Regions from separate parts of the Ruegeria sp. ABM4_193 genome, predicted to be linked through region 1. Evidence: riboswitches for the same ligand, from Rfam matches in the RefSeq annotation. Region 1 holds a riboswitch; each other region holds the start of a gene.

Region 1 (7,311 bases):
CGGAATCCGCCCGTGTGTGACGCTGTATCACTGGGAACTGCCCTCCGCCCTTGCGGATCAGGGGGGCTGGTGCAACCGAGACATCGCGGGATGGTTCGCAGACTTCACCGAAATCATCATGGGCCGCATCGGTGACAGGATGTTCAGTGCGGCCCCAATCAACGAGCCATGGTGTGTCAGTTGGCTCAGCCATTTCGAGGGCCATCTTGCGCCCGGTTTGCGCGATATTCGCGCCACGGCCCGCGCAATGCATCACGTTTTGCTTGCTCATGGACGCGCCATTCAAGCCATGCGCAGCCTTGGCATGAGCAACCTTGGTGCGGTGTTCAACCTTGAGTGGGCAGAACCCGCCGATGACAGCGTCGAAGCGCGACTTGCAGCGGACCGGTATGACGCGATTTACAATCGGTTCTTTCTTGGTGGTGTTTTCAGGAAAGAGTATCCTCAATTGGTGCTGGACGGCCTTGAGCCGCACTTGCCCTCTGGCTGGCAGGATGATTTCGAGACAATTGGCACACCGGTCGATTGGTGCGGATTGAACTACTACACGCGAAAGCTGATTGCCTCGAACGATTCCGCATGGCCCAGCTTGACGGATGTTCCAGGACCATTGCCAAAAACGCAAATGGGTTGGGAAATAGACCCTTCTGCCCTAAACCGTTTTCTGGTTCGCACACAGAAGGACTATACGGGCGGGCTACCAATCTATATCACCGAAAACGGAATGGCGAGCGCAGAGCGCGTGCGGGATGAGGACCGTATCGAATATCTTGATACACACCTTGCAGCCGTGCAGGACGCTTTGGCACAAGGTGTTCCGGTTAAAGGCTATTTTGTCTGGTCTCTGCTGGACAATTACGAATGGGCCTTCGGATACGAGAAAAGGTTTGGACTGGTGGACGTGGATTTTGAAACTCTGGAAAGAACGCCCAAAGCGTCGTTCGTGGCGCTTAAATCCGCCCTTTCAGAGGGGCAGAACGTCTCTCAGCCGTTAGCGCAACCATCCGGATCTGTGCATGAGCACTGGAATTTGGTTGCGGACATCGGTGGAACAAATACACGTCTGGGCGTTGTGACAAACGGCGAACTGACAGACCTGCGCAAGCACCCAACTGGAACTCTGGATGACCTGCTGAACGCATTTCACGCGTTGCGCGATGAGGTTGGCACAAATCCTCAGGCGGTTGTTGCCGCTGGGGCTGGTCCTGTCAGAGACGGCGTCATCCGCCTTACAAACGCCAATTTGGACTTGTCTGAGTTGGAACTGGCGCAGGCGACCGGGGCGGAACATACTTTTGTTATCAATGACTTTACGGCTGCGGCTTGGTCAGTTGCTGACGTCACACAGAACGAAGTTTCGGTTTTGCAAGGTCAGGCGAAACCACCAGCAGGCACGCGTTTGGTGGTTGGCCCCGGCACCGGACTTGGCGTCGGAGCATTGCTGTTTTCCGAAGGTCACTATCACACAGTTTCCGGCGAAGGTGGGCATGTTGGGCTGTACCCGCGTCACCGGGACGAGGTCGACGTCTTTGAAGCCGCCCGTCACATTGCTCCTGACTGTTTCTTTGGCGATAGCCTTGCTTTGGAAGCAGAGATGTTTCTGAGCGGAACTGGCCTTCCAATCCTGTATCAGGCGGTCGGGTTGGCAGCAGGCACCGGGCGGTCATCGTTTCGTTCGGCCAAAGACATTTTGACGGAAGCCCGCGATGCTTCGGACCCCATCGCAGTCAAAACTGCGCAGATGTTCACAACGCATCTAGGCGCGCTTATGGGTGATATGGCTGTCACGCTTATGCCTGCTGGTGGAGTGTTTCTTGTCGGCGGGGTCGCCGAGAAAAACCGCTGGCTGTTTGATCAGGACTTCAAGGACGCATTTAATGGCGGCGGGCGTTTCAGCGAGCTTCGTAAATCCTTGAACCTTTACGTCTCAGAACAGGCCGAGTTCGGCATCATCGGGGCGAACAATTTTTGCAAAAACGCACTAAAGCGATGAACAACTCGTGCGCTTGAGGCTCTGGGAAAGGACGTTGGAATGATCCTGTGCTGTGGGGAAGCCCTGATTGACATGATTGCCGAGCCGACAGTGTCCGGCGCACGCGGCTTTGTGCCCCATACGGGTGGCGCGATCCTGAATACCGCTGTTGCCATGGGGCGCTTGGGTGAGTCCGTGGGGATGTTGACCGGTGTTTCTACGGATATGTTTGGTCAGCAACTGATCAACGCGCTAAAGGCAAGTCACGTTGACGTTTCGCATGTAATTGTCTCGGATCGCCCCACTACTCTTGCGTTTGTACAACTTGAAGATGGGCACGCAACCTACAGTTTCGTTGATGAAAACACGGCTGGCCGTATGTTGGCACCCGAAGATATGCCAGACCAACTCCCTGCCATCTCGGCTTTGTATCTTGGGGGTATAAGCTTGGCGTGTGAGCCATGTGCAGATGCCTATGCATCTTTGTTGGCTCAACACGGAAGCGACCGCCCTGTCATGTTGGATCCCAACATTCGTCCGGGTTTTATTCAGGATCAAACCCGCTTTCGAACGCGCTTGAACCGCATGATCGCGCTGTCCGATATCGTCAAAGTGTCGGACGAGGATTTGGACTGGATCATTCCCGGTGCGGAACCCGAAGCAGCCAAAGCAGCCTTGTTGTTGCAAGCCGGACCATCAGCGCTGATCGTGACCCGGGGCGGCGATGGCGCAAACGGGTATCTGGCGGATGGATCGCAAGTGACGGTGCCGGTAAAACCGGTGCAAGTCGTGGATACGATCGGTGCGGGGGACACGTTCAATGCCGGTGTGCTCATCGGTCTCAGCCGCGCCGGGCATCTGACAAAACCCGCTGTACGCAACTTAACTGCCAACTCCTTGCGCGCGGCCATGGAACTGGGCGCCGAAGTTGCAGCTGTAACCGTATCGCGTGCCGGGGCGGAGCCGCCGTGGGCCCATGAGCTATAATTCTTGGAAAATCCGATGAAACGATCCGACATAAATCGCATCAAGTCCGAAGCGCAGGCGTTCATTCAATCGTTTGGCGCTGTACTGCCGCCTTTTGCAGATTGGTCACCTGAACAATTGCGCAGCCCGGTGGCGCACACGATCCGCAGCCGCGGGTTAGGGTGGGACATCACCGACTACGCTCAGGGCCGGTTCGATGAACTGGGCCTGTTTCTTTTCACGCTGCGCAACGGCGAGGTGAATGATCTGAAGTCCGGGCGCGGGATGCTGTATGCCGAAAAATTGCTGATCTCGAAAGACAAACAACTGTCTCCGATGCATCGTCACATCGTCAAGGCAGAGGACATCATCAACCGAGGCGGCGGCGATCTGGTGATGGAGATTTATGCATCGGACCCAGAGGGCGGCATCGACCGGCATACGCCTGTCACAGTGCCCAGCGATGCCTGCCCGGTCACGTTGCAACCAGGTGAGCATCTACGCCTGAAACCGGGACAAAGCGTAACCCTGATGCCCGGAGTTTGGCACGCGTTCTGGGCCGAGCAAGGTGATTGCCTTATTGGCGAGGTTTCGACCGTGAACGACGATCGCACGGATAATGTGTTCGAAGATCCGATCCCTCGATTTTCAAAGATCGAGGAAGATGTCGCGCCAGATTTCCTATTGGTTTCCGACTACTGAGGTAGACCGGGTTGACAATGACCGACAGACAACTGGGCTGAGCCCAAGTGATTTCGTCAAACGCCACTCATTCTCTTGCTTGACAAGTCCAGCACCACGAGACTAGCTGAGCGGGATGGTTCCGTAAGGGATGAAAATGGGAATACGGTGCGGTACAGTTATTTGCCAAGTCCGTGACTGCCCCCGCAACTGTAAGCGGAGAGCGACGCCATTACGCCACTGACCCCGAAAGGGTTGGGAAGGTGGGCCGAGCCTTGACCCGCAAGTCAGGAGACCTGCCATCCGATGTTCAACCAACCCGGGGCGGGGCGTCCTGGAAGGAGGCTTTGATGGCACGTTTTTCGCGTGTTTACATTGGTAGCACCTTCTGTCCGCGCTTGGTTTCAAGCGGAGCGGACAGTGTTAAAGGTGACTTACAGAAATAAGCTCTTCTTCAATACCTACAGTGCTGAGGCATCCTGTTGTGCCGTTAATTCAGAGACACGTTACGTTATAACATTGCATCTCAGTCCAACCCGCAGTAAGCGCTACAAGTAATGACGAAAACCGCTGATCATTTCATTCTTGTGTGTGCGACCTGCACAGGTGCCATGTCCACCGATCAAGTGACTGGCGCACTGACGCAAACATTGCCCGAAGGATTTGCAATTCGAACAGTTGATTGCATGGCGGGTTGTTCCCGACCAACCACCATTGGCCTTCAGGCACCGGGCAAGGCGCAGTATCTGTTTGGAGACATCGACACGGAATTGGATCTGGACGCAGTGGTGGAATTCGCCGGACAATACCGCCTTAGTTCCGATGGCTGGACAAGTGCAACCGAACGCCCGCCCGCGTTATTCACCAAGACCTTGTCTCGAATACCGGCCCTGCCAACCGAGAGGGTGTCATGAGTTTTCTGTCGGTCGAGGGTCTCGAATATTACGCTTTGAACGGCGATGTCCTTTTGCAGGACGTGTCCTTCGGCTTGGAGGAGGGCTCGATTCTGGCAATTGCGGGACCGAATGGCGCGGGAAAAACAACACTGCTCAAGTTGCTTTGCGGAATAGAACGTATTGCTCTGGGTGATGTGCTTATAAGAGGCAAAAGCTTGCGCACCCTGTCCGCGCATGAGCGTGCCCGAACCATCGCGGTCGTAGGCCAGCAAGAAATGCCAGACGGTCGGTTGCGTTTGCGAGACTATGTTGCGCTTGGGCAAATCCCGATTCAGGCGGATAAATCGGCAACCGAGCATAAGGTAGATCTTGATCGAGTTCTGGAAACAACCGGATTGTCTCATCTTTCCCGCAAGCCGATGAGCCAGCTATCGGGTGGCGAGCGACAGCGCGCTCACATCGCGCGCGCTTTGGCACAAAACCCATCCCTGTTGTTTCTGGACGAACCGACCAATCACCTGGATCCAGACGCCAAGGGGCACATGTTGTCCTTGGTGGCCGAGCTGGGCGTCACGGTGGTCATGATCGTCCACGATCTGGTCATGATCCCGGAATTCGCCACGCATGTGGCTTTGATGAAATCCACACGCCTGACGGGCTATGGCCCGGTCAGCGACGTGCTGACCTCAGAACGTGTCCGCGACACCTTTGGTGTGGATTATCTATGCTTTCAGCATGAAGGCCGCATGATCCCTGCGCTGGATATCCGAAAAAGAAAACTGTCATCATAACAGGAGCTTACAATGATGCAGAAACTTTGGCCTGCGGCTCTGTTCACTGGCCTGGCAAGCGGCGCGGCCGCCGAAGCCATCACAGTGGACAATTGCGGCGAACCGCTGGTTTTTGAAACCGCGCCCGAGCGGATCGTTGTCCACGACATGAACATGACCGACATGGCGTTCGCATTGGGCCTGCAAGACAAGATCGTGGGCCTGACCGGCATCACGGGCTGGTACAAGACGAGCCCTGATTTTGATGCACAGCGCGGTGATATCCCAGAGCTTGCACCAAAATACCCTACTGTTGAGAACCTCATCGCAGTAGAACCCGACATGTTCTTTGCAGGGTGGTATTACGGTATGCAGCCGGGTGGCGAGGTTACTCCGGACACCCTTTCACCCTTCGGCATCAAGACCATGGTTCTGACCGAAAGCTGCGTACATCTGAACAAAGACCGCCCAGAGGCCAGCATGGACCTGCTGTTTGGCGACGTTCTGCGCTTGGGTCAGGTCATGGGCGTCGAAGCCAAGGCGCAAGAGCTTGTTTCGGGCTGGAAAGACCAACTGGCCGCTATCGAAGCCAAAACAGCTGATCTGCCCAAACCACGTGTCTTCCTGTTGGACGGGCCGGCAGATGCGCCGTTTACCGCTGGCAAATTTGCGATACCGGACGCGATGATCGCCGCTGCAGGCGGAGAGAATGTGACCCATGACATGGACACCAGCTGGGGTCGCACGTCGTGGGAAACCGTGGCTGCTGCAAACCCGGAATTCCTGGTTCTGCTGGACTATCAGACAGGAAACGGTGCAGAAGACACCTTCCAGTTCCTGAAAGATCATCCCGTCATGTCTCAAACCGATGCAGTCAAGAACGAGCGCTGGATCGGCCTGCGCTACGAAGAGCTGACACCCGGCCCGGCAAACATTGAGGCCATCGAAAAGATGGTCAAGGCAATGCACCCGGAGACCAACTGATATGGCCCATTTGGGCCGTTCGATCTTGCTGGGGGCGATCGTTCTGATCGCCCTTTTGCTGCTGTCCATCGTTTATGGAACAACAAATATTCCTGTGCGGGACGTGGTCGCCGCGATTGGTCTAGGAACAGGCCTGATCGATGGCGACATGTCCCCGCTTCACCGGATTGTTTTCGACTTGCGCCTTCCCCGCGCCTTGTTTGCCGCGGTCATCGGGGCAGGATTGGGGGTTGTTGGTGTGGTTTTGCAAACAACCACGCGCAACGACCTGGCCGATCCATTCTTGTTTGGCCTGTCGTCTGGCGCGGCTGCCGGGGCGGTTTTGGTGATCACCGTCACGGGTGATGTACTGGGCATCTGGACCCTGCCCTTGGCGGCATTTTGCGGGGGTTTGATTGCTTCGGGCATTGTTCTGGCGCTGGTTCAGGGTCTGCGCACAAGTGCGCCGGAAAAACTGATTCTAGCCGGTTTAGCCGTGTCCTTTCTGTTCTCGGCCATCACAAACTATTTGATTTTTTCCGGCGACAATCGCGCGGCGCATTCGGTCATCTTCTGGATGCTTGGCGGGTTGGGCCTTGCACGGTGGGAGACATTCCCACTGGTTCTGACCGGACTGGCTCTGATCCTGAGTTATGCTCTTTACCGCAGTCGCTGGCTGGATGCCCTTTTAACCGGAGATTTCACGGCGTCCTCTCTTGGCATACCCGTTCAGGGCTTGCGATTTAGTATGTTCTTTGTCGCGGCATTGGCGACGGCGAGCTTTGTTTCCGTGGCCGGCGTTATTGGTTTTGTCGGGTTAATGGTCCCTCATATTGCACGGGGCATTGCCGGCACGCTGCACAGAAACCTGTTGATTACCTCAGCTATCGTCGGGGCGATCCTGCTGACGATGTCGGATATTCTGTCCCGCCTGCTTTTGGCCCCTCAAGAACTGCCCGTAGGTATCGTAACAACGTCGATCGGGTCTCTTTTTGTGTTCCTATATCTGTTCAAATCCGCGCGCGGTGATTGACGTCAGATTTTGGCCTACGTGTCTGGTCCG
Region 2 (7,311 bases), on a different contig from region 1:
TCCATCAGGTCCAGAACGCGGCCACGGTCCGCAAGGCCCAGCATTGCGCGGACCTGCTCGGCAGTGGTTTCACCCGCCCCGTGCGAAATCGCCTGATCCAGCAGCGAGGTTGCATCCCGTGCCGATCCTTCCGCGGCACGTGTGATCAGCGCCAGCGCGTCATCGGCGATTTGGGCATCTTCGGCGGTTGCGATCTTTTGCAGAAGCCCGATCATATCTTCGGGCTCGATCCGGCGCAGATCGAAGCGCTGACAGCGGGACAGAACCGTGACCGGCACTTTGCGGATTTCGGTTGTTGCGAAGATAAACTTCACATGTTCAGGCGGTTCCTCGAGCGTCTTGAGCAGCGCGTTGAAAGCGCTGGTCGAAAGCATGTGGACCTCGTCGATGATGTAGATCTTGTAACGCGCGCTGGCGGCGCGATAGCGGACACTGTCGATTATTTCGCGAATGTCATTCACACCGGTCCGGCTGGCGGCGTCCATCTCCATCACATCGACATGGCGGCCTTCCATGATCGCCACGCAATGTTCGCATTGCCCGCAAGGCTCGGTCGTCGGGCCGCCATTGCCGTCGGGGCCGATGCAGTTCATACCCTTGGCGATGATCCGCGCGGTGGTGGTTTTGCCGGTGCCGCGAATGCCGGTCATGATGAAAGCCTGCGCAATCCGGTCCGCTTCGAATGCGTTTTTCAGGGTGCGTACCATGGCATCCTGACCCACCAGATCGGCAAAGGTTTCCGGGCGATATTTGCGGGCGAGAACCTGATAGGCGGGGCTGGGCGTGTCGGTCATGTTTTCTCGGTCGGATTCGGTGCTTCGGCTCAGCGTAGTGGCCGCTGCCTTCCGCGTCCACCGCGAGGCGCGATGATTTTTGATTTAGATTCCGACCGGATTCGCACTAAGCTGTTCCAACAAAATTAAAGACTCATTTTTGTAAAGAGTTCCTGGTGGAGGACACACGTTCATGTCGCAGCTGGTTATCTATGCCCTGCAAGTCGCAGGAGGAACGCTGGCCCTGACGTCGATACCCGGACATGGCGGGGATTATGAGCCGGATCTGGATACGATTGCAGCGTGGAAGCCGGGGCTGGTGATTTCAATGACAACGGATGTCGAGATGCTTCAGCACGGGGCGCGGGATTTTGGCAGCGATATTCAAAGCCGCGCCAGCCGGTGGGTGCATCTGCCGATCGAAGACTTTGGCGCACCAACGGCGGCGGTTGAAGAGGCGTGGCCAGATGTCAGCGCCGCCGCCCGGCACGCCCTGGCTGGCGGAGGCCGGGTATTGGTGCATTGTCGGGGCGGCTGTGGCAGGTCGGGGATGGTTGTTCTGCGTCTGATGGTCGAGTGCGGCGAACGGGCTGACAAGGCGCTGGAGCGTCTGCGGTCGCTGCGCCCCTGTGCCGTGGAAACAGACGCGCAGCTGGCTTGGGCGGCCCGGGTTTCCCCGGCGCAGGTGGTGTGATCTCAGGCCGAAAGCTGTTCGGGTGCGTGTACGGTTTTCCGGGGCCGTAGCGTTGCAACCTCGATCATCGCGCATGGTGGGTTTGCAATGATGCCAGATGGCAGAGTGCGGAACGTGTTTCCAAAAATCAGATCAGCATAGAGGTTCAGGTCCTCAATTGCTGCGTTGGGCTGCGTGTCACAAAACACGCGAACACTGTCTGATTGTGCCTGGAAAATTGCCTGACACCCTTTTGTGCAATGTGAAAGCTCACTACTACCGTCAAACTCGAAGTCGTCGCCTGTGGCAGCCGAAGCTTGTATCATAGCCTCGGAGATCGAGCGCGCCAGCCGCGCCAGGGCGGGGCAGGTTTTGCCCGTCCGCTGACATACCGTTGCGCTGTATTCATGCGTCTTTGTCTTCCAGATCATCCTGCGCCCTCCGCGCGTGGTGGACAGAAGGATCGGGTCAGGTGGGACAGCGAAGTGCAGTCAGGACCTGCCCGGACACCCCGCCCGAGTTTCGGTTTCAGTTTCGATGGCAGGTCTCCTGACTTGCGGGTCATGGCTTTGCCGACCTTCCCAGCCCTCGGGGCCAGTGGCGTTTCGGCATTGCTCACCGCTTACAGTTGCGGGGGCAGTCGCGGCATTGGTTAGCGTCCGGATGACCAGACGGAACCGCACCGTGTTCCCTTTTCATCCCGACCCCTTGTGGGGGACAGGAACCATCACACAATCGCTAGCGTCTGATCCGGTTCCGAGTCAAGCGGATCTTTGGCCCCGACGTTTGGTCATGCTGGATGGGTGACAACTTCCCGCGTAGAGTTCCCATCATTGAAATAAGAAACTAGTTTTTGGCGCAGGATCAGGGATCATGTTGGATACAGAACAGACGGTATTAACCGAAGAGTTCCTCTTTCCGTCCGGGTCATCAACCCTTTCAGCGCGCCTGTACCGACCCTTGTCTGAACCCAGCACAGTGGTTGTGCTGAACAGTGCCACAGGCGTGCCACGCGACTATTATCGCCACTTCGCGCGTTGGCTGGCCGCCGAGCGCGGTATGGCGTGCCTAACCTATGATTACCGGGATTTCGGGCATTCTCTGACCGGTCGCATGAAGGATGCGCGTGCGACAATGGCGGATTGGGCCTTGATCGATATGCCAGCGGCGCGGGCGGAAATGCGCAGACGTTTTCCTGGTGCACAACAATGGACGATTGGTCATTCCGTAGGTGCCATGCTGGGACCCGTACAGCCCGATATCGACAAAACCGACCGGATGATTTGCGTGTGTTCTGGGCTTGTGACCCTGAACGATCACCCATGGCCCTACCGTGGATTGGCCGGGGTGTTCTGGTATGGGCACGCCCCATTGCTGGTCAAAGCGCTTGGGTATTTACCCGGAAAGGCAATCGGTTTTGGTGCGGATTTGCCGGAATCGGTCTACTGGCAATGGCGTAAATGGTGCACCGCTCCTTCGAGTTACGTGCCCGAGATCGGAGCCGGGTTGCCTGATGCGCGTTGGACAGAAACTGAAAAACCAGTGGATCTGTTTACTTTTGAAGATGACCAGATGGTCCCACCCGAGGCGGTATGGCGGCTTGCCGATCTCTATGGCCCCAAGGCCAAACGACATCTGCTGAAACCTGCTGATTTCGAGTTGTCTGAAGTTGGGCATATTGGGGCTTTTGCCCGTCGTAACGCGGCCCTTTGGCCACGCTTTGTCGACATCTGAACACGTTTTGGGTGAGACCGCGTATCACCAATTAGGTATGTGAGGGGAAAGTGAGAGGTTGGACATCGACCCAAGCGGGGCTCGTTGTGGCTGCTTCCTTCCGGACCTGACCAGGTTGGCGAGGCGCTCGCCCGCGCCAACCTCTCGACTCTGGATATAGGGAAGGCGAGGGCAAAAGACAACCCGTCAGAACGTCAGACGGATCCGCTCGAACCCGGCTTCATCAGGACTTAGCAATTGGGCGTTGAACATGCGCAGCTCATCCATGTGTTCAAGGGCACCGGGACCTGTTCGAAGCAAGGCATTTACGCCCGTTTGAGCTGTCAGTGTAAACGGATAGGGGTGCCGCGCTATTGGGTCGGGCGGAAGGCGACGAGACAGGTAATCCCGCGTCAGTTCCTTGATGTCGAGCGGTGGTAGGTTGATGCGTTGGGCCGCAGAGGCGGCAGGAAAATGTCCGCCTCCGCTGGCGCGGTAGTTGTTGCTGGCCAAGACAAATCTTTGCGCAGGTTGAACAGGTTGGCCACCGAATGTCAGATTGCGAATTCGTCTGTTGTCAAGATCGACCAACCGACCATCACTGTCGAAGCGCGCAGGTTGCGATGGATCGATTTGATAGGACAGGCCGAAGATGACGTCGAAATTGTAACCGGCACGTTCGGGGTTTACTAAGTCCGCTTCTGTATCATGTGACAGCTGGTTGAGCACGCTTGCCGACATTTCCAGCCAATCCAGCACGTCAGAGCCGGTGATCTGGATCGCGCGCAGTTCATTGGGAAACGGATACAGGTCTGCGACATGACGCAGGCATATTTCCCCCGCCGGGACATCTGTAAAATGCCGCGGGCCAGCGCGCCCACCGCATTTCCCAGGCGCCACGGCTGACAAAAGAGGTAACTCTTCCAAAGCGGAACCGTGCAAGAAAGAGCGCAAAGCGGCAGCCTGCGCCGCAGCAACCAGAGCCAAGCCGCGATCCGGTGCGCAAAAACTGAAATAGCTGTGCATGGATTCTGATACGCGCGCGACGGGTTTGGCAACCGCGCTACGTGTCTGACGATGGGCGTCGGTGAACAGACGCACTATATCCTGGTCTTCCTCGACCGCGATTCCGCTCGCGCAAACCGGGCGCAGGTCCACGCGACATTCTTCAATGTTTAATCCGCCATTCGGTTGCGGAGAAATAACAAGATCGATGACACCAAGATAAGATCCGGCCGACCCGGCCATGACAACCGGGGTTTCATGCACCAGCCCGTTTGCGTGATCGAGATATTGGGCGTTGGTATCGGTGCGACTCGGAAGGGTCAGATGCGTATGCCCGGCGACAATGGCGTCGATTCCGTCGATGGCGGCCAAGGGAATTATGGCATTCTCCATCCCTTCCACCGGCTCTGTTTGGCCCAGGCCGGAATGCGCCAGAGCAACGATAAGGTCACATCCTTCAGCGCGCAGTCGTTTTGACAGGTCGCCTGCCGAGGGCAGGATGTCTTCGGCTGTGACCTCTCCGTTCAGGTGATGCTCTTCCCAGCGGGTGGTTTGAGGCGGAAGAACGGATATCAAGCCGATGCGAAGGGGTATATCTTTGCCACCCAATGGCACGGTGCGGTCCAATATCGCAAATCCCTGCCATGCTTGCAGGCTACCCGATCGATGCAGGTTGCTGCACAGGACCGGGCAAGGGGCTTGCGAGATGATATTGTCCAATACCGGCAGCCCAAAACCAAAATCATGGTTGCCGAGACCTATGGCGTCGTACTCCAGCGCCGCAAAGGCTTGCATGACCGGATGCGGCACGTCGTTCTGGGCCGCCCACTCGCCCAACGGCGTGCCCTGAATTGCATCCCCATTGTCCACCAACAGAACCAAAGCATCCCTTGCTTCTTGGCGGGCTTTGCGGATCAGGCTGGCGGTGCGCGTCAATCCTAGCGTCGGGTCAGGAGTATCCGTGTAATAGTCAAAACCTGTCAGGTTCATATGCAGGTCGGTTGTTGCCAGAATACGCACATGCCCACGGTTTTTTTCGGAGGGCACCTGCGTCGAAGGGTTTTGCTTCACTTTGAATGGTCTGCTTTTGAATAGGGTTATTGATTAATTCTTACAAAGCGTAACCTAAATGATTTTTCCGGGGCCGCCATGCGGCTTTTCAGCGGCAGACATGCGTGTTGCGCGTGTTTGAATTGCCATTGCAACACGGTCTGAGACATGGCAGCCCTGTGCCAGGGACCAAAAGGAATTCCAATGAAAAACGCAGAGCAGGTGACCTTTGGCGGCTCGGGTCTGGATCGGGCGGCCCATATGCGCGGAAATGCCGAAACGTTGACGGCGGCGCAAAGCCACCCGGCGGCGGCGTGCATGATGATCTGGCGCGGTAAAGTTCTGGTTACGGGCCAAGGGCTGGATCAGCTTGCTCTGCTTCCAATGACGCACTCGCTGGTCAGCGCGGGACCTGGCGGGGTCATTGAGGCTCCTGTTTTTTTGGGCCTTTCCGCTGAAGACACGCCATTGTTCGCGGTGGATATCTCGGCCTGGACCGCAGAAGGTCTGGACCTGACCGGTCTGGGAGAGTTCGTGGACAAATCCGAGCAGCAGCACCCGGATTTGCCAGAGGGATATGTGTTTGCTGAATTGCGCCGGATCATGACGCGATTGTCGCCGCGCGATGCCGAATTGGCGGCCACGGCCAAAGCCGTTATCGGCTGGCACGAAACGCATCGGTTTTGCGCGCGCTGTGGGGCTGCCAGCGAGATGTCTCAGGGCGGTTGGCAACGCAGTTGCCCGTCATGCGGTGGGCAACATTTCCCGCGCACCGACCCGGTTGTGATCATGCTGATCACACATGGTGACAGTGTGTTGATGGGCCGGTCTCCGGGCTGGCCCGAGGGTATGTTTTCGCTATTGGCGGGATTTGTCGAACCCGGAGAAACGCTGGAAGCTGCGGTGCGCCGCGAGGTGATGGAAGAAGCGGGCGTTCCGGTCGGAAACGTATCCTATCTGTCCAGTCAACCCTGGCCATTCCCGGCTTCGCTGATGTTTGGCTGCGCGGGCGAGGCACTGGCGCGTGACATCGTGATTGATCCCGTTGAGATTGAAGAGGCGATGTGGGTCAGCAAATCCGAGATGATGCAGGCATTTGCCGGGGATCATCCAAGCCTTTTGCCCGCCCGCAAGGGTGCAATTGCACATTTTCTGCTTGAGAACTGGCTTGCGGATACGCTGGACTGACGAAATATTGGCGCGGCCATAAACATCAAAGGGTATCATGCAGTTTTCAGCCCGTGAGGATATCGAAGCCCCCATTAACGCAGTGTTCGACATGGTGTCGGATTTCGGACGGTTCGAACGTATGGCCATGCGCCGGGGAATCGACGTACGGCGCTTGGGGTCCGAAGCGGTCTTTGTTGCCGGGACTGAGTGGCAGACAGAGTTCAAGCTGCGCGGCAAGCTGCGCCAAATGTCGGTGGTGATGACGGATTTTGACCGGCCTTCGCAAATGCGATTTGAAGCGTCCAGCAAGGGCATGACCGGTCTGACCAGTGTTGATTTTCTGGCCCTGTCGCCGCGTAGAACGCGCCTGAGCCTTGAGATGTCACTGGCGGCCAAAACCCTGCCTGCACGTCTGTTGTTGCAATCGGTGAAACTGGGTCAGACCCGATTCCGCAAACAACTGCAATCCCGGCTGAGTGAGTTTGCACGCGAGTTGGAGCAGCGGCATCTGCACGGTGCATAAAAAAGCCGCCGCTTTGTTCCTTGGGTTGATTGGTCAGACGAGGTTTGGATGTCGCACATCATCTTTCTGCACGGTGCATCAAGCAGCGGAAAATCCACCTTGGCAAAAGCTCTGCAACAAAGGATCGAACTGCCGTTCTGGCATGTCTCCATAGATCACTTACGCGAGCCCGGGGTTCTTCCGCTGGTGCGCTACAGCAGCGAAGAATTTGATTGGCGCACTGACAGATCCGCTGTTTTCGACGGGTTTCATCGGTCGCTCGCCGCCTATGCAGCAGCGGGCAACAATCTGATTTTGGAACACATTCTGGATACGCCGGGTTGGGTTGAAGACCTGCACAGGCTGCTTCATCCTTTTGATGTGCTGTTTGTTGCGGTTCACTGTCCACTTGCCGAGTTGAAGAC
Region 3 (7,311 bases), on a different contig from region 1:
GAACCAGCCGAACCGCCGGGGGGGCCAGATCAAGCAGCGCGGATACTGCGTTGCGAGCCCGTCCGACACTCCAGCTTTCCAGATAAAGAGAGAGCGAAAAGAAAAATGCTACAGTTGCCGCTTCAAAAAACTCACCCAGACCGATGGCACCAGCGACGGCAACAACCATCAAAAGGTTCATATCCGGCGAAAGGCGCTGCGCCGAAGACCAGGCCTTGGGGGCCACCAGCCAGACGCCAAACAAGATCGCGACCGCGAACAAAGTGGCCTCGGGCAAAGGCATCGGAACCTCACCATGTCCCGAAAACAGTCCAAGCGCTCCGCCCATGCCTGTTTCGAAGATGTGCCAGCCAAAGCCTGCCGCCCAAAAACCTCCGCTGAGTGTGGTGAACCGTCGCTGACGCGCAATATGCGCCGCCTGATCCAGGGCGGCATTTCCGTCATCCCAAGGTTTGGCGTTCATACCGGTGCAGGCAACCAGCAGCATGACGTCTTCGTCAGAAAGCTTGGCAGCACTTTCAAGAAGCGTCATTCGACTGTTGATGACATCAAAAGCGAGATGCTCTTCACCACCAACTTTCGGGCCGATAACCCGGTTCAGGATCACAACCTCTTCGGCGCAATCGAGGCCAGAGACCTGAAAGCTTCTACCGCCGTCAGGAATTGGACCGGCGGGGGCGATGGCGCCACACCCGCCACTACTGCATGCGTGGTGACCATGTTTGTTTTCGTGGCCATGGTCGTGGCTATGGGTATCGGATGACATGATCGGACCTCAAGAATCTCTATGGTCCTTTGTAAGTAGTTCCTACAGTAACTAGAGCTTCAATACCTTTCTGAATTTTTTAGCATCCGGGTTCCTTGCGCGTGATACCGACACTCCATTCCTTCTTGCGGGCTGGTCGCGTGGATGCAATCTAGTCGCAGAGGACGCAAAAAATTCTGGAACAGGTCAATGCAGAAACGGATCGCAATTACCATCACGTTAGTCTCGATTACTGCCGGTTGCTCAGCCCAGTTCACTGGGGCCAAAAGCAAAGCACTTGAACCAGGCAACGTGCCAGATTCAGTCGTTGCGCTGGCAGGGCCGGGGCAGGATCTGGCCACGGCACGCCTTTTGCCAGAAGACAATTGCTTCTGGTATGAGCACAGCGGACCTGTCGAGACGACATTGGTACCATTGCGCGCGACGAATGGCGCTCCGATCTGCGCCGCGCGAGACGCCTGATAAAAAAGAGGGCGACGACGTCCACCTACGCTGCCCAAAATTTATGAGCGGGCTGTGACGCTATCTTCGGCCGAGTATAAATATGCGGTCGAGCCGATTCTTACATGTGGGTAGAGATCATTGATATGGGCCATGATCATTCTAACACATCCAGAACTTGCGCGACCACCGATGCTTCTAGGCTGAGGCGTGCCGTGAATTCTGAGATATGTATCTCGATTTCCAACGTATAGATAAAGGGCTCGAGAGCCGAGAGCATTACTTGGCCCGGGTTCCATACCATCCCGAAATTCCGCGTATTCGGGGTTGCGCTCGATCATTGAAGCCGTTGGCGTCCAATGTGGCCACTCGACCTTGCGCCGGATAGCATAGGTTCCGGGCTCGTAAAGGTTCCCTCGCGCGATCGCAACGCCATAGCGCATTGCGGTCCCGCCTTCCTCGATATGGTAAAGATAGCGCGCGACCGCATCGACATGGATGTCACCAGGAACCAAACCATCATTTGCTACGACACGTCGTGGTAAAAAACGGTCATGAACGCCCCATGGATTTGAGGTCGCTGGATCGTAATCAAATGGCGTGACCTGGCTGTCCCAATAGGTCTTTTGCGACGAGGTTGGCCATGTTTTGGCGATCAATGGACTGGCCGCAGACGCGGAAAACAGCGCAGTGGTTGATTGAATGAAATAGCGCCTTGTCAGCATAGATCTCAGCCTGGTTCACAAGTTCAATGTATTTGCATCGCATTTTCACGATCAAATTCGAGTCTTAAAGCCTCTAGCAGCTAGAGCTTCAAGAGGTTTCAGGTAACGCTTAGTTTATCCAGTCGATCAGGTGCGCGGTGGCGTGAACTCTGATTTGATCGAGTTTGCTTTGGACTGGGTCAAAAAAGCAATGGAAAGAACCGAAATGCCCATTGTAGTTGCTTCATGTTTTCGGTTTCCGACGATGCAAGCCAAAGGAACAAGACGGGAATTCGGCGCGGCTTTGCAACAGCTTATCTGTCCTTGGATACAGAGCGGCAAAAACCCGCGCGCACGCTGTACTTGCCGCTTAGACCCGCTGAATCCGCGTAGTTGTCTTCTCAGCCAGGAATGTCAATCAGGAGTCATCGCCGTCAGGCTGCACGGTCACTTTGGCCTCCACGGGCACACCCTCAACCATCAGAGGGCTGTGGCTGTTGCCATTGAGAGAAACTTTTACTTCAACATCGCCATCGGGGAGCGACGGAAGGTGTAACCAATTGGCATAAAGGCGGCCCAGCTTTTCGCCGTTGATATAAACATGCGCGTGACCTTCGCCTGGAACGTCAGCCGTGGAGGCATTTTCCGGAGCAAAGCGAAAGTTCTGCGGTGTCACACGCAGATTCCAGCCCGCCATAGGATCCTTAATCATCTGGATCGCCACACTGGGGGCGTCGCTGTCGGCAGGCAGATTAGTGGCAGCGGAGTGGTCGTGCGCTGCCATCTCCATGTTGCCGCCGTGTTGGGCCGGGTCAGTATGGTCATGGCTCTCAAAGGTGCTACCGCTGCTGGCGGCAATCACAAAGCCAGCACCGCCGCCAAAGACAAGTCCGATGGCAAAGAGAGCAAGAGAACGGGACATCTTGTCATCCTCAATAAAAAAAACCCGCCGGTGTAACCAGCGGGGTAGCAATGGAGGAGCGCGATCAGACTGCAGCGCCTGCGCGCTTGCCTTCTGTCTGCCAGAAGTGGCCGGTGAAACTGCCTAAGAGTGCCCAGGCGGCCATGCCGATGCCGAAGGCCCGGGCAGCAAAAAGCGCCCCGATCTCGGTCGGAACCGGCCCAGAGAAACTCTCAGGCTCAGGGGCCCCGATAATATGCGGTACCATTAGCAGCACGGCCGCAATCAGGTAGCTTACCAGGTTACCTCCAAAGGCAATCAGCCACATGGCTACGCCGGCTGCGGCAACGGTGACCGTCCACCAGATCTGACGCACTCCCACATCTGCTGCCGCTACGCCGGGAACTTCTGGAGCCAGTGACAAGCCAGGAGCAAAGTGGAAGGCGACAAAGCCCGCAAGACCCCAAAGCAGGCCGGTGCGGCCGTTGATCTCATGCCCCTGACGTTCGGCTACTGACATCAGCGCCGCCAGGACTAGCGCATAGCCGGTGTAGGTAAGCATGGTGAAGATAATGCTGAGACCATCGCGCATCGGCTCGGCGAACATGCCGGGCAGGTCGGGATGCGCAGTTACGGGATCAGCGCCAAAATGCACCAGGTCGCCGCCCTCATAGAGCTCGGCGTGAAGTAGCACTGGCTGCACGAAATACAACTGCAGAAGGGCGGCAATCAGCCCCGCTGCTGCACCAGCGAACAAGCCGCTGGTCAGAATACGACTGAACATTGTTTTAGTGGCAGGGGAAGCCAGTTGCGTGGCGCACATCATGAGCCGCGTCATGCAGGCCAGAAGCCTGAACATGGCCAGTCACGGTAATGATCCCTAGACCCAGAACCACGGCGAATACTGCAGGCAGAAAGGATGCGCCAGCGGCGGATGCCTTGATCGTTTTTGTCGTCATTTTAATCCTCCTCGCCGTCACACCCGACGGCATATGTTGTGTCCATCCTACGGCCGGTCTCCTGACTCGCAGGTCACAGCAGACTTCCCCCTTCCCAGCGCCATTACGCCAGTGGTATTGGAAGGCCGCTCGCCGCTCACAGTCGCGGGGGCGGTCAAGGCTTCAGTGCGGTAGTTTGGTGCACCGTCCTCATTCCCGTTTCAGTCCCAGTGCGTAGGCACCTTTGGACACCGTAGAAGCCTTTATTGTTCCATAGTGCTTTGTTCCGTCAAGTACGAAAGCGACATCATAGTATTCTGCAGCGGTCAATCTTAGGTAATGGCAGGCTTGGTTTAGATTTTAGCCGTTCAGTGCAGAAGGCTAAGTCGAAAAACACAAACTGTAAGCTGAAAACTCGACACCGGAGCTTTGGTCGGCAAGTTGCATGTTGGCTATCTTTTTTGTGCCGGTATACGTGCAATCGCCTTGAAACGTAGCTTACCTAGCTTCCTGGCGTCAGCGAAGTCGCCGTCAGTACTGTCCTCATACATCCGCATGAAGATCATTATGTCCGGAAGATCGACAACCGTAACCTCACCGAAAAGATAGGCGGTCTTGCCGCTTTGTCGCACCGCCAACGTCTGTGGTCGGTGACAACCGGACATGCAATCCACTTGCTGCAACTCGGCTTGCACCCCCGATGCCTCCAGCGTTGCGGCTAATTGATCATAAAGGGTGGAATCCGCGTCGCGGCAGGTTCTGCAAAGCGTGAGGTTAGGTAGGCACATGCGTCAGGCTGATCCTTGATCGAGAACTTCCATCTGAGATTTCATATTTGCTGGTCGGTTGTTAGCTCAGTTTCAATACGTGTTTTGACTCTAAGTCTGGAAAAGAGTCCATACTCAGGCAGGAAGGACACATGAGCCCTAGCCCTCGAAAACTTTGCAAATACACCGAGTGCGAGACGGGGATTTGGCAGGGCGAAGAAGCAACCATCAGACGAAAAAATTTTTAAGTTTCTACGTGAGACTGAGCTGAAGCAGGTGGTAGGCGATGAAGTGGAAACAGCTCACGCGAAACATCTTTGTTCTTCAATAATCTGAAACAGCATTGCCTCCGGGATCGGCTCGCCATGACACGCCTATTTTCAGGTCCGCGCGCACCGCGCCTCCCAAGGCGAATTCCGAGACGCGACAGGTTCTTGTTGCGCGTAACTAGGTTCGTTCTATCGTCAATTACAGTCTAGATCCGGGACATATAGCGGGGTTCGTGCTTGATGGTTACCTTTCGGTTACCACGACCGATCATGGGACTGAATGCGTAGCGACAACCGACGACATTCAAAAGGAAGTACGCTGATGCGAAACGCCTCGGCATTAACAACTTTTCTGTCTGCGTCACTACAACCGAGGATCGCCCATGCCGCCATCGGTTCTCGCCGCAACCCGGTGTGATGGGTGTTGTGATAACGGCATATCTCCGGGTGCAGCCAGTCTTCGAACTCCTCCAATGTCATCGACGCAGTGCCGGAGCCGTCGCATTTCCCCTTATCCTTGGGGGATAATTGCGTTCTTCCCTAAAGTAGATGAACGGCCTCCATGGTCGTCCTAATCAGGCGTTCGATATCTTCGCCGTAACGCGCTCGACCCGGTGGCCTTTACTTGACGGAGATACTCCAATCTGAGCGGGTCAAATGGAAGGTTTCGCTGCGGAAACGCGCCCATTGTCTACGTGTATGGCTTGCGGAATCCCAACAGTAGGCCAATACGACACCTCCGAGATATCTGGCGCGCGGATCGAATTCGTTCACACGCAATGGTGCAAACACAAGCAGATGGACGAGTCGGACTGAGCATCGAAACTCAACTATGCGCCCAGAACAATGCAGGTCGTGACATCAATTGCGAGAGGCAACCAATGTCTACCCAATGGTTTAGCCGCTAGAAACCTGTACCCAACGATCAGGGTGAATCGGGTCCTGTATTCGTAGGAAAAGATACCTTGTTTCCTTCCACGTTTTGATCCTGTTGGTAACATTGTCCAGAACCAAATCGCCTTCACTCGAGCGATAGACTAGAACAGCATGGCCATTGCGATTGGTGTCCAAGACGGTCGCGATTAGTAGCTTCGTAGGATCCACACCGTTCTGCACAAGTTCAAACTTCTTTTGCAAAGCGAAGTCTTCGCAATCTCCTGACCCTTGCGTCGGCAGTGTCCAGTATTCCTTTGTCCCGTATTGGCTTTGATCCGAAACGGCACGGATTCTCCGATTGACGCGCGTGTTGATCGTTTTAACGATCTGATTTTCTTGTGCCACGGACAGACCAGAACTACGAGCGCTCGCGCACGCCCAAGAGTAATCTTTGCATAGTGTTTTGGCACCGGATGGCGCTTCAATCTTTCTGTCAAGACCGATCGAGGGAAGCTCAGAGGCTTGTAATGTAGCGGCAGACACAAAAAAGCTGCATATAAAACAGATCATTGGGAGATAACCCAGCAGGTTTTTCGATAACATTCTCTGAACTAACGTGGGATTTGTCATATCTGCCTTCTCCATGCTCGTTCCTCGAAGGTATCCAAACTTCCGGGGCCAATGTATTTTATTCCAAGCCTTCATGTGCCTTGAGGCATTGCAACTGCTTCTTAGCCTCTAGGGGTAAAGCGGCAAAAATTTGCAGATTCTTTGGTATTTCTTCCTTAGTTGACAGCATCAGAGCATCCACGCCATCACCAGTCCGGCATAGCTAACAGCGCGAACTAGAGGGTAAGCTGATCGCAATTCTCTCATTCAACAAAAATACAACACAGATCGGCCGTCATCGCTTAAGGTTACGAAATACTGGGACAATGAAGCCGCTCCTCCCCAAACTGAGACAGGCAGTTTCGGTTTTTCCGGGCGCTGCAATTAGTGACCGCTAATGACATCTTTGACGACAGGCTCGTTGAGCAACGCCGTTAGCAGGGGGCATGCTGCTCCTTCAGTACAGGTCTGCACAAGTTCTACCAATGCTTGCTCCAGCCGTTGGAGAGCGGCGATCTTTGACCTGACCTTGTCGAGATGTTTTGTTGCGACGTCTTCGGCGTCACGACAGGCTTGCTCCGGCGCTTTGGACAATTCGCGAAGTGCGCATGCATCCTGAATAGTGAAGCCAAGATCGCGGCAGCGTTTGATGAATCTGAGCTCGGATATTTCCCGTTCCGTGTAAGCGCGGCGCCCCGAGGCGGTTCGACCGGTTTTCTCGACTATGCCTTCCCGTTCGTAGTAGCGGATCGTCTCGACCGACAGGCCGGTCAATCTCGCCACTTCGCCAATCGCAATCATGTGATGACCTTTCCCTTGAACCTGTAGCCACTACAGGATGCATATTGTCGGTCATGATGTCGAATTTCGCAAACCGCACGAAGCAAAAATCGAGGAAGCCGAACCGGCTTCCGCTCAAGATCGTCAAAGTCGGAGAAAGCAGACTATGAGCAAGTTTGTAGGGGCGAGTTTTCTTGGATCGTTTACCGCATTTGGCGTTGCGACCTGCTGCATCTTGCCGATGGCCTTGATTTTACTTG
Region 4 (7,311 bases), on a different contig from region 1:
ACGTGTCGGAAGTCGCCTCTTTGATCGCTCCAAGCAAGGTCTGGTTCTGACACAGCTTGGCGAAGATCTGATGCCCCATGCCGAACGGGTAGAAGCCGAAATGGCCGCTGCGTCTCGGGTCATTGTCGGACGGGATGCGCAACCTTCGGGCACGGTATACGTAACGCTGCCCCATGGTCTGGCGATGACCTCGCTGATGGATGATTTCGCCGCCTTCGCTGACCTCTACCCGGACATTACCCTCAACATGAACTTCACCAACGACATCCGCGATCTGACACGACGCGAAGCGGATGTCTCGTTGCGCATAGCAAATGAGGTGACTGATGATGTGGTTGGCAGAAAACTCGTCCAAATGTCACAGGCCGCCTATTGCACACGCGACTACGCGGAACTTATTAGCGACAACGGAGGCGCGGGATTGCACCTGATTGGCTGGCATGAGCCTGAAGAAGTAACCACAGCGAAGTGGGTCAAAGACAGTTATTATCCCAAGGCCACGCTGAAACACCGTGTATCTGAACTTGTCCCATTGATCTCGCTGGCGGCTTCCGGGCTGGGCATGGCGTACCTTGCCTGCAATTTGGGAGACCGGCACCCAAACCTGATCAGAGCACCGTTTCAAAAACCCATGCCATACAGAAGCATCTGGCTATTGCTACACCGCGACCTGAAGAACACGGCCCGGGTCAGACTATTCGTGGATTTCTTGGCCGCGAGCGTCCAATCGAGGCGGAATGAGTTCTGGGTTGCTGGAACGACACTGCCTCAATAGAAAACATGCAAGCAATCGAATGAGTAACATTATGTCCAAAATCGGGTCGTAATCGAAATTTCATGACAATGAATGCGGGATGAACTAAAGATTTATTTCAGAATAAGTAATAAGTTCTGGACGTCTAGTGGAACACATAACCTTTACCTTCGAGATGGGGGTCGTTTGCGCGCTTCTCGCCTTCACAGTTTTCCTATTTGTGTCCGAGGTCGTCAGAATCGACCTTTCCGCCATACTGGTTTTGGTTCTTGTCGGCTTGCTAAGCTACGCACCCGGCCTAGAAAATCTGGCGGATGTGCCGCGTCTGTTTGATGGGTTTGCGTCAAACGCGGTCATTTCGATCATTGCGGTCATGATCGTTGGTGCTGGCTTGGACAAAACCGGCATCATGAACAAGGTTGCGGCCGTTATTCTGAAGTACGGCGGCAAATCGGAAAGCCGCGTGCTGCCGATCATCTCGGGAACTGTTGGCGTCATTTCTTCCTTCATGCAAAACGTCGGCGCCGCCGCCTTGTTCCTGCCAGTTGTCAGCCGGATATCCACGAGATCCGGAATACCGCTGTCGCGACTGCTTATGCCGATGGGGTTCTGTGCGATCCTGGGGGGGACGATGACGATGGTGGGGTCCTCACCGCTGATCTTGCTCAACGACCTGATCCAAACGGCCAATGACGGCTTGCCGGATAATCAGAAAATGCAGCCGTTCGGGCTGTTCTCGGTAACACCGATCGGGGCGGTACTGATCCTGACAGGCATCGGGTACTTTCTGCTGCTGGGACGCTGGGTTCTTCCTGTGCAGGAAGGGGCAGACAACACGGGCACCGGTCAGGGCACACAAGAGTATTTGCAGCGGGTGTATGGGCTAAAGGCAGATGTGTTCGAAGTTGTTGTGCCTGCAGACAGCCCGCTGGTCGGGCAGATCCTGGCCGATATCAACCATGAGAACCACCTGTACATCATTTCAACCTTCTATCGCGGCAAAACGTCAATGGTTCAGGTTCTGACCGCTGAAATCGCAGCCCCTTGTCGGCTGGCGATTGTTGGACGGCGTGGCGAGGTAGAGGTTTTTGCGAAGAAATTCGGCTTAACAGTTCTTCCCGATCTGGATGTTTTTGTTGAGGAGTTCGCACCCACCAACGCCGGTGTCGCCGAAGTTGTCGTTACCCCCGACAGTAAATTGATCGGCAAATGCCCGCGCGAGCTTTTGTTCCGCAAGACATACGGTATGTCGCTTCTGGCTATTCACAGAGGGGAAGAAACGCTCAGCCACGTAGAGACCGATGATCATCAGTCCACTCAGATCGGGCTGGAAAAGTTTCATGCTGGTGACATGCTGGTCGCACACACGCGGTGGGACAATCTGATGCGGATCACCCGCGATCCGGATTTCGTTGTGGTCACAAGCGATTTCCCGCAGGAGGAATTGAGACCTCAGAAAGTCGGGTGGGCGCTTGCTTTTTTCGCTATTTCAATATGCCTGATCCTGTTTACCGACGTACGCCTTTCGCTTTGTCTTCTCACAGGGGCAGCTGGCATGATGCTGAGCCGCGTTCTCAGCGTGGATGAGGCTTACCGTGCCGTTGGATGGAACACTGTTTTCCTGCTTGCCTGCCTCATACCTTTGGGACAGGCGGTGCAAAATACCGGCACAGCCGCATGGATCGCACAGCAGATCATGGTCATTCTCGACGGCTGGCCGCTTTGGTCGCTTCAAGCGGGCATTGCTGTTCTGGCAACGGCGTTTTCATTGGTCATGTCGAATGTTGGCGCCACCGTTCTGCTCGTACCGCTGGCTGTGTCCATTGCAGTGGCTGCCGGAGGCAACCCTGCAGTCTTTGCGCTGACCGTTGCCATTTCCACCTCGAACAGCTTCATCATCCCGACCCATCAGGTCAATGCGCTGATCATGGGTCCGGCAGGGTACAAGGTCATGGATTTCGTCCGTTCAGGCGGCATCATGACCGCGCTGTTCCTTGTCGTTTCATTGGTGATGATCAACGTTATGTACTAGCGCGGCAATCGGGGCCGGATTTCTGGGCTGGCCCACCCCGATTGCCGATTACATTTCGTTGGAAAGGTTAGCTTGAACCTCTACGCCGAGCCCCGGCCTTGCGGGACAACCTCATACCCCGGCTCTTCCGGTTCATCATCTTCCATCTCCGGCGGGAAACCGGGGGCTGTGATGTCCAAACCAGTCGCCTCTTCCAGACGTTTGATGATATTCGGCGACAGCTCGCGATCGCCATACCGGGCAATGCCATCTTCAAAAATCTTGATCATGACCGGATTCATTTCCAGAGGCACCCCGGCGCGGTCCGCTACCTCTTGAAACAGACCAATGTCCTTTTTCACCAAGTCCATAGTGAAGGAGATGTCGCGCGAACCATTCAGTATGACCTGACTTTCCGTTTCATGCACAAAGGACGTACCGGACGAGATTTTTATCGCCTCATATGTCGTGTTGAGATCCATGCCCGCCGCCTTTGCCGTGACCAGCGCTTCGGCGCAGGTGATCAGGTTGGCTGTGGCCAGATAGTTGGTCAGCACCTTCAAAACCGAGGCAGAGCCCAATTCACCCGTGTGCAAAACACGCCGTCCCATGGTGGTCAGAAACGGCAGAATCCGCTCAAAAGTCGCACGGTCACATCCCGCGAAGATCGAGATATTGCCGGTGGCCGCCCGATGGCACCCGCCCGAAACCGGGCAGTCCACTGCCGCGCCTCCGCGTTCGATCACCTCGGCCCCCAAACGCTTGACCTCGGCCTCATCGGTTGTCGACATCTCCATCCAGATTTTGCCGGGGCCCACTTCGGGCAGCATCTTTTGCATGACCGCATCTGACGCCGCAGGCGATGGCAAGCAGGTGATGACCGCATCGCAATCGCGCATCAACTGTGCCGGGCCTTCGGCTGCCTTTGCGCCAAGGGCGACAAACGCGGCCACCAGATCCGCGTTCAGATCATGCACCGTCAGATCAATACCGTTCCGCAGCAAGGATCCCGAAAGCTTGCCGCCAACGTTTCCCAACCCGATGAATCCTACTTTCATATGTCGCCTCTCCCTGCTGGCTTGTACCTGTCATGCGATCACGGATTTATCTGACCATTCATGCCGCCCAACGACAACCACAGGTCGCTTTTCACACCCGCCTCCTGATGTTACGCGCAACGCGCTTGACAAGCGGGCCAGCGGTGCCGCATGACCCATTCGTTGGTGTCGGCAAGAGCCGATGAAAAGGGAATGCGTCAACGGATCTTCCGCCAAACGCAGCCGCCCCCGCGACCGTGACCGGAGAGGGTGCCCAATGCCACTGGCCTAGGCCGGGAAGGCGGGACATCCGACAGAGGACCCTGACGTACCGGGCCTCTGACATCCGCAAGCCGGGAGACCTGCCAGCACCCGAAGTTGAAACCGGGCGGGGTGTTCCGGTATCGGGTCCATGTTGCAACACGTGGCCCGCTTGAAACCCCGTCCCCCGCGAAGAGGATTTGGGGGGATGAGAGACATGACTGAGACCACACCGGTCGAACTGCTGGTCTGCACGACCTGCCGCCGCGGGCTGCCCATCGAAGACGATGCGCAACGCCCCGGTACATTGCTGCACCAGGCATTGGAACAAGCAGAGCTGCCCGAAGGCATCACCCTGAAACCTGTCGAATGCCTTTCGAACTGCGATCAGGGCTGTTCTATCGTGTTGCGCGGCGGTCCCGATCGCTGGACCTTCGTTTACGAAAACCTGAACGAAGTGGACCATGTCGATGTAATCGTCGACGGCGCAACCAAGTATCTGGCCACCGAAGATGGTCTGGTGAAATGGCGCGAGCGCCCTGAACATTTCCGCAAAAACTGCGCCTCGCGCATTCCCCCGATTGGAGCCTGACATGTCGAATCTCGAAAAACTTCCCGTCACCGTGATCACCGGCTTTCTGGGCTCGGGAAAAACAACGCTGGTCAAACACCTGATGCAGAACCCGCAGGGCAAACGTCTGGCTGTTGTCGTCAACGAGTTTGGCGATGTGGGCGTGGATGGCGATATCCTGAAATCCTGCGCCATCCCGGATTGCCCGGCGGAAAACATCATGGAGCTGGCAAACGGCTGCATCTGCTGCACCGTCGCGGATGACTTCATCCCGACCATCGAGGCGCTGATGGCGCTGGAACCGCGCCCCGAGCATATCCTGATCGAAACCTCTGGCCTCGCCCTGCCCAAGCCGCTGCTGAAAGCGTTCGACTGGCCGGATATCCGCTCAAAGATCACTGTCGATGGCGTGATCGCTCTGGCCGATGCCGAGGCCGTCGCCGCCGGTCGCTTTGCCCCGAATGTCGAAGCTGTGGATGCCCAGCGCCTCGCCGACGACTCGATCGATCACGAAACGCCCCTGTCCGAAGTGTTCGAGGATCAGATCTCGTGCGCCGACATCATCCTGTTGACCAAGCCTGATCTTGCAGGACCCGAAGGTGTGGCCAAGGCCAAAGAGGTGATCGCCGCCGAAGCACCGCGCCCCTTGCCTGTTGTCGAAGTCGCCGAGGGCGTCGTGGATGTCCGCGTTGTACTGGGACTGGAAGCTGCAGCCGAAGACGACATGGATGCACGTCCGTCGCACCACGACGGTCACCACGATCACGAACATGACGACTTCGAAAGCATCATCGTCGAGTTGCCGGAACAAACCGATCCAGCCGATCTGGTCGCCAAGATCGAACGCCTGGCGACCGAGCTGAACATCCTGCGGGTCAAAGGTTATGCGGCAGTACAGGGCAAACCCATGCGCCTGCTGGTTCAGGCCGTGGGCGCACGCGTCCGTCACCAATATGACCGCCCATTGGGACCAGAGGAAGAGCGCCGTTCGCGTCTGGTTGTTATCGCCGAGCATGACGACATCAAAGAGGCCGAAATCCACGCGATCCTCGCGGGCGTCACCGAGGCTGCCGAGTAAACCATGCACGTCGTCTTCCGCGAAAGCCACGGGCTCGAGGAAACCGAGACCCCAACCGATCTGGGCCAAAGCCCGGCGGATCTGGTTGTTTTGTCCTTCTCGGACAGCGACCTCGGCGCTTTCGCGGCGGGCTGGCATCGTGGCGGCGGAACCGAGGGTCGAATGCCAACGCTTCGACTGGCCAATTTGACCGCCCTCAAACACCCTCTGTCCGTCGACACTTATGTCGAGCAGACGTTGGACGGCGCCAAGGGCATTCTGGTCCGCCTGATTGGCGGCGTGCCTTACTGGTCCTACGGCTTGCAGCAGGTTTTGGCGCTGGCGCAGGCTAAGGGTATCGCGCTTGCCGTTCTGCCTGCGGATGGGCGCGAAGATACGCGGCTGGATGACTATTCCACTCTGCCCGTTTCAACGCTGCGCCGTTTGGCCCATCTGTGTGACACCGGTGGTGAGGTCGCAGCACAAGCCGCATTGGCCCAGATGTCCTTGGCAGCAGGGCTTTACGCCGGGCCGGTGATGGGCGCAAAGACTCTACCTGAATGCGGCGCATGGTGCCCGGATCGTGGTGTAATCCCAGCGGATACCGCGTTCGAAGGCGGCGCGAAACGTATCGTCGTAACGTTTTATCGCGCCTACCTGGCGTCGGCCGACACCGCCCCAGTCGCAGCTCTGATCCGCAGTTTGCGTGCGCGCGGAATTGCGGCAGTGGGCCTGTTCGCGCCTTCGCTCAAAGCGCCAACTGCTGCCGATTGGTTGCGCGAGACGCTTGGGGCGTTGACCCCCGCTGCCATCATCAACGCAACGTCCTTTTCGGGCAAAGGCGCGTCGGGCACGTCTCCGCTGGATGCCGCCAATGTGCCGGTGTTTCAGGTCGCTCTGGCCACCTCGCGCCGCAAAGCCTGGGCTGAGGCGGAACGCGGTCTCTCACCTGCCGACCTTGCCATGCATGTTGTCTTGCCCGAGGTAGACGGGCGGATTTCGGCGGGCATCGCTTCGTTCAAAGAACCGGGCAAACGCGATCCTCATCTGGAATACTCCCGCTTTGCCCACCGGGCCGAGGCCGAACGGATCGAAGCCATTATCGACCGGGTATCAGGCTGGCTGCACCTGAACGACAAACCGAAGGCGGATCAGATCCCGGCGTTGGTGCTGTCGACCTATCCCGGCAAAGACTGGCAGATGGCCCATGCGGTGGGTCTGGACGCGCTGGCATCCGCCGAGGCGATGCTGTCCGATCTCCAGAACGAAGGCTATGACACCGCGCCAGCAGAGCCGATTGCTGAAACACTGTTGGACGCCCGGATTTCATGGCCGCTGGACGAGTACTTGCAAGCGCTGACCGATCTGCCCGAGCAGTTGCGAACCGACCTTCAAACAGTTTGGGGCAAATGCGAAGACGATCCGGCCTTTGCAGATGGCGCGTTCCACTTCACAGCACTGCGCCGTGGTCAAGCTCTGGTCGCGTTGCAACCCGAACGCGGTACACCGGAACTGCGCGATGACGATTATCACGACTTGTCGCGCACGCCCCGTCACAGCTATGTCGCCTTTTATCTGTGGTTGCGCAAAGGTCTTGGTGCGGACGCGCTAATCCATATC

What was found. A riboswitch is a leader RNA that binds a small molecule or an ion and turns the genes downstream of it on or off. The one in region 1 is predicted to bind cobalamin.
Region 2: it holds a riboswitch for cobalamin, as region 1 does, so the genes downstream of both, ACXADZ_RS15330 (hypothetical protein) here and ACXADZ_RS22610 (DUF1636 family protein) in region 1, are expected to answer to the same signal.
Region 3: it holds a riboswitch for cobalamin, as region 1 does, so the genes downstream of both, ACXADZ_RS18235 (CbtB domain-containing protein) here and ACXADZ_RS22610 (DUF1636 family protein) in region 1, are expected to answer to the same signal.
Region 4: it holds a riboswitch for cobalamin, as region 1 does, so the genes downstream of both, ACXADZ_RS05690 (DUF1636 family protein) here and ACXADZ_RS22610 (DUF1636 family protein) in region 1, are expected to answer to the same signal.

The regions. Positions count from the first base shown of each region.
Region 1 is NZ_JBSWTT010000003.1:968,817-976,127, reverse strand. It holds partial or broken gene ACXADZ_RS22630 (GH1 family beta-glucosidase) at 1-967, shown strand, start outside; gene ACXADZ_RS22625 (glucokinase) at 944-1,993, shown strand; gene ACXADZ_RS22620 (carbohydrate kinase family protein) at 2,033-2,959, shown strand; gene ACXADZ_RS22615 (D-lyxose/D-mannose family sugar isomerase) at 2,975-3,640, shown strand; cobalamin riboswitch at 3,740-3,937, shown strand; gene ACXADZ_RS22610 (DUF1636 family protein) at 4,177-4,533, shown strand; gene ACXADZ_RS22605 (ABC transporter ATP-binding protein) at 4,530-5,306, shown strand; gene ACXADZ_RS22600 (ABC transporter substrate-binding protein) at 5,319-6,269, shown strand; gene ACXADZ_RS22595 (FecCD family ABC transporter permease) at 6,271-7,281, shown strand; gene ACXADZ_RS22590 (LysR family transcriptional regulator) at 7,296-7,311, opposite strand, start outside.
Region 2 is NZ_JBSWTT010000001.1:3,061,428-3,068,738, reverse strand. It holds gene ACXADZ_RS15340 (DNA polymerase III subunit gamma/tau) at 1-794, opposite strand, end outside; gene ACXADZ_RS15335 (protein-tyrosine phosphatase family protein) at 967-1,467, shown strand; gene ACXADZ_RS15330 (hypothetical protein) at 1,470-1,877, opposite strand; cobalamin riboswitch at 1,969-2,189, opposite strand; gene ACXADZ_RS15325 (alpha/beta hydrolase family protein) at 2,320-3,180, shown strand; RNA gene ffs (signal recognition particle sRNA small type) at 3,229-3,327, opposite strand; gene ACXADZ_RS15315 (bifunctional 2',3'-cyclic-nucleotide 2'-phosphodiesterase/3'-nucleotidase) at 3,367-5,235, opposite strand; gene nudC (NAD(+) diphosphatase) at 5,419-6,402, shown strand; gene ACXADZ_RS15305 (SRPBCC family protein) at 6,440-6,907, shown strand; gene ACXADZ_RS15300 (chloramphenicol phosphotransferase CPT family protein) at 6,956-7,311, shown strand, end outside.
Region 3 is NZ_JBSWTT010000002.1:75,607-82,917, reverse strand. It holds gene ACXADZ_RS18260 (heavy metal translocating P-type ATPase) at 1-766, opposite strand, end outside; gene ACXADZ_RS18255 (hypothetical protein) at 956-1,228, shown strand; gene ACXADZ_RS18250 (L,D-transpeptidase) at 1,270-1,932, opposite strand; gene ACXADZ_RS18245 (hypothetical protein) at 2,330-2,833, opposite strand; gene ACXADZ_RS18240 (CbtA family protein) at 2,898-3,596, opposite strand; gene ACXADZ_RS18235 (CbtB domain-containing protein) at 3,601-3,771, opposite strand; cobalamin riboswitch at 3,806-4,021, opposite strand; gene ACXADZ_RS18230 (DUF1636 family protein) at 4,203-4,538, opposite strand; gene ACXADZ_RS18225 (transglutaminase-like cysteine peptidase) at 5,684-6,307, opposite strand; gene ACXADZ_RS18220 (MerR family transcriptional regulator) at 6,656-7,072, opposite strand; gene ACXADZ_RS18215 (hypothetical protein) at 7,218-7,311, shown strand, end outside.
Region 4 is NZ_JBSWTT010000001.1:1,131,379-1,138,689, reverse strand. It holds gene ACXADZ_RS05705 (LysR family transcriptional regulator) at 1-775, shown strand, start outside; gene ACXADZ_RS05700 (SLC13 family permease) at 930-2,786, shown strand; gene ACXADZ_RS05695 (NAD(P)-dependent oxidoreductase) at 2,867-3,823, opposite strand; cobalamin riboswitch at 3,970-4,186, shown strand; gene ACXADZ_RS05690 (DUF1636 family protein) at 4,281-4,655, shown strand; gene cobW (cobalamin biosynthesis protein CobW) at 4,657-5,712, shown strand; gene cobN (cobaltochelatase subunit CobN) at 5,716-7,311, shown strand, end outside.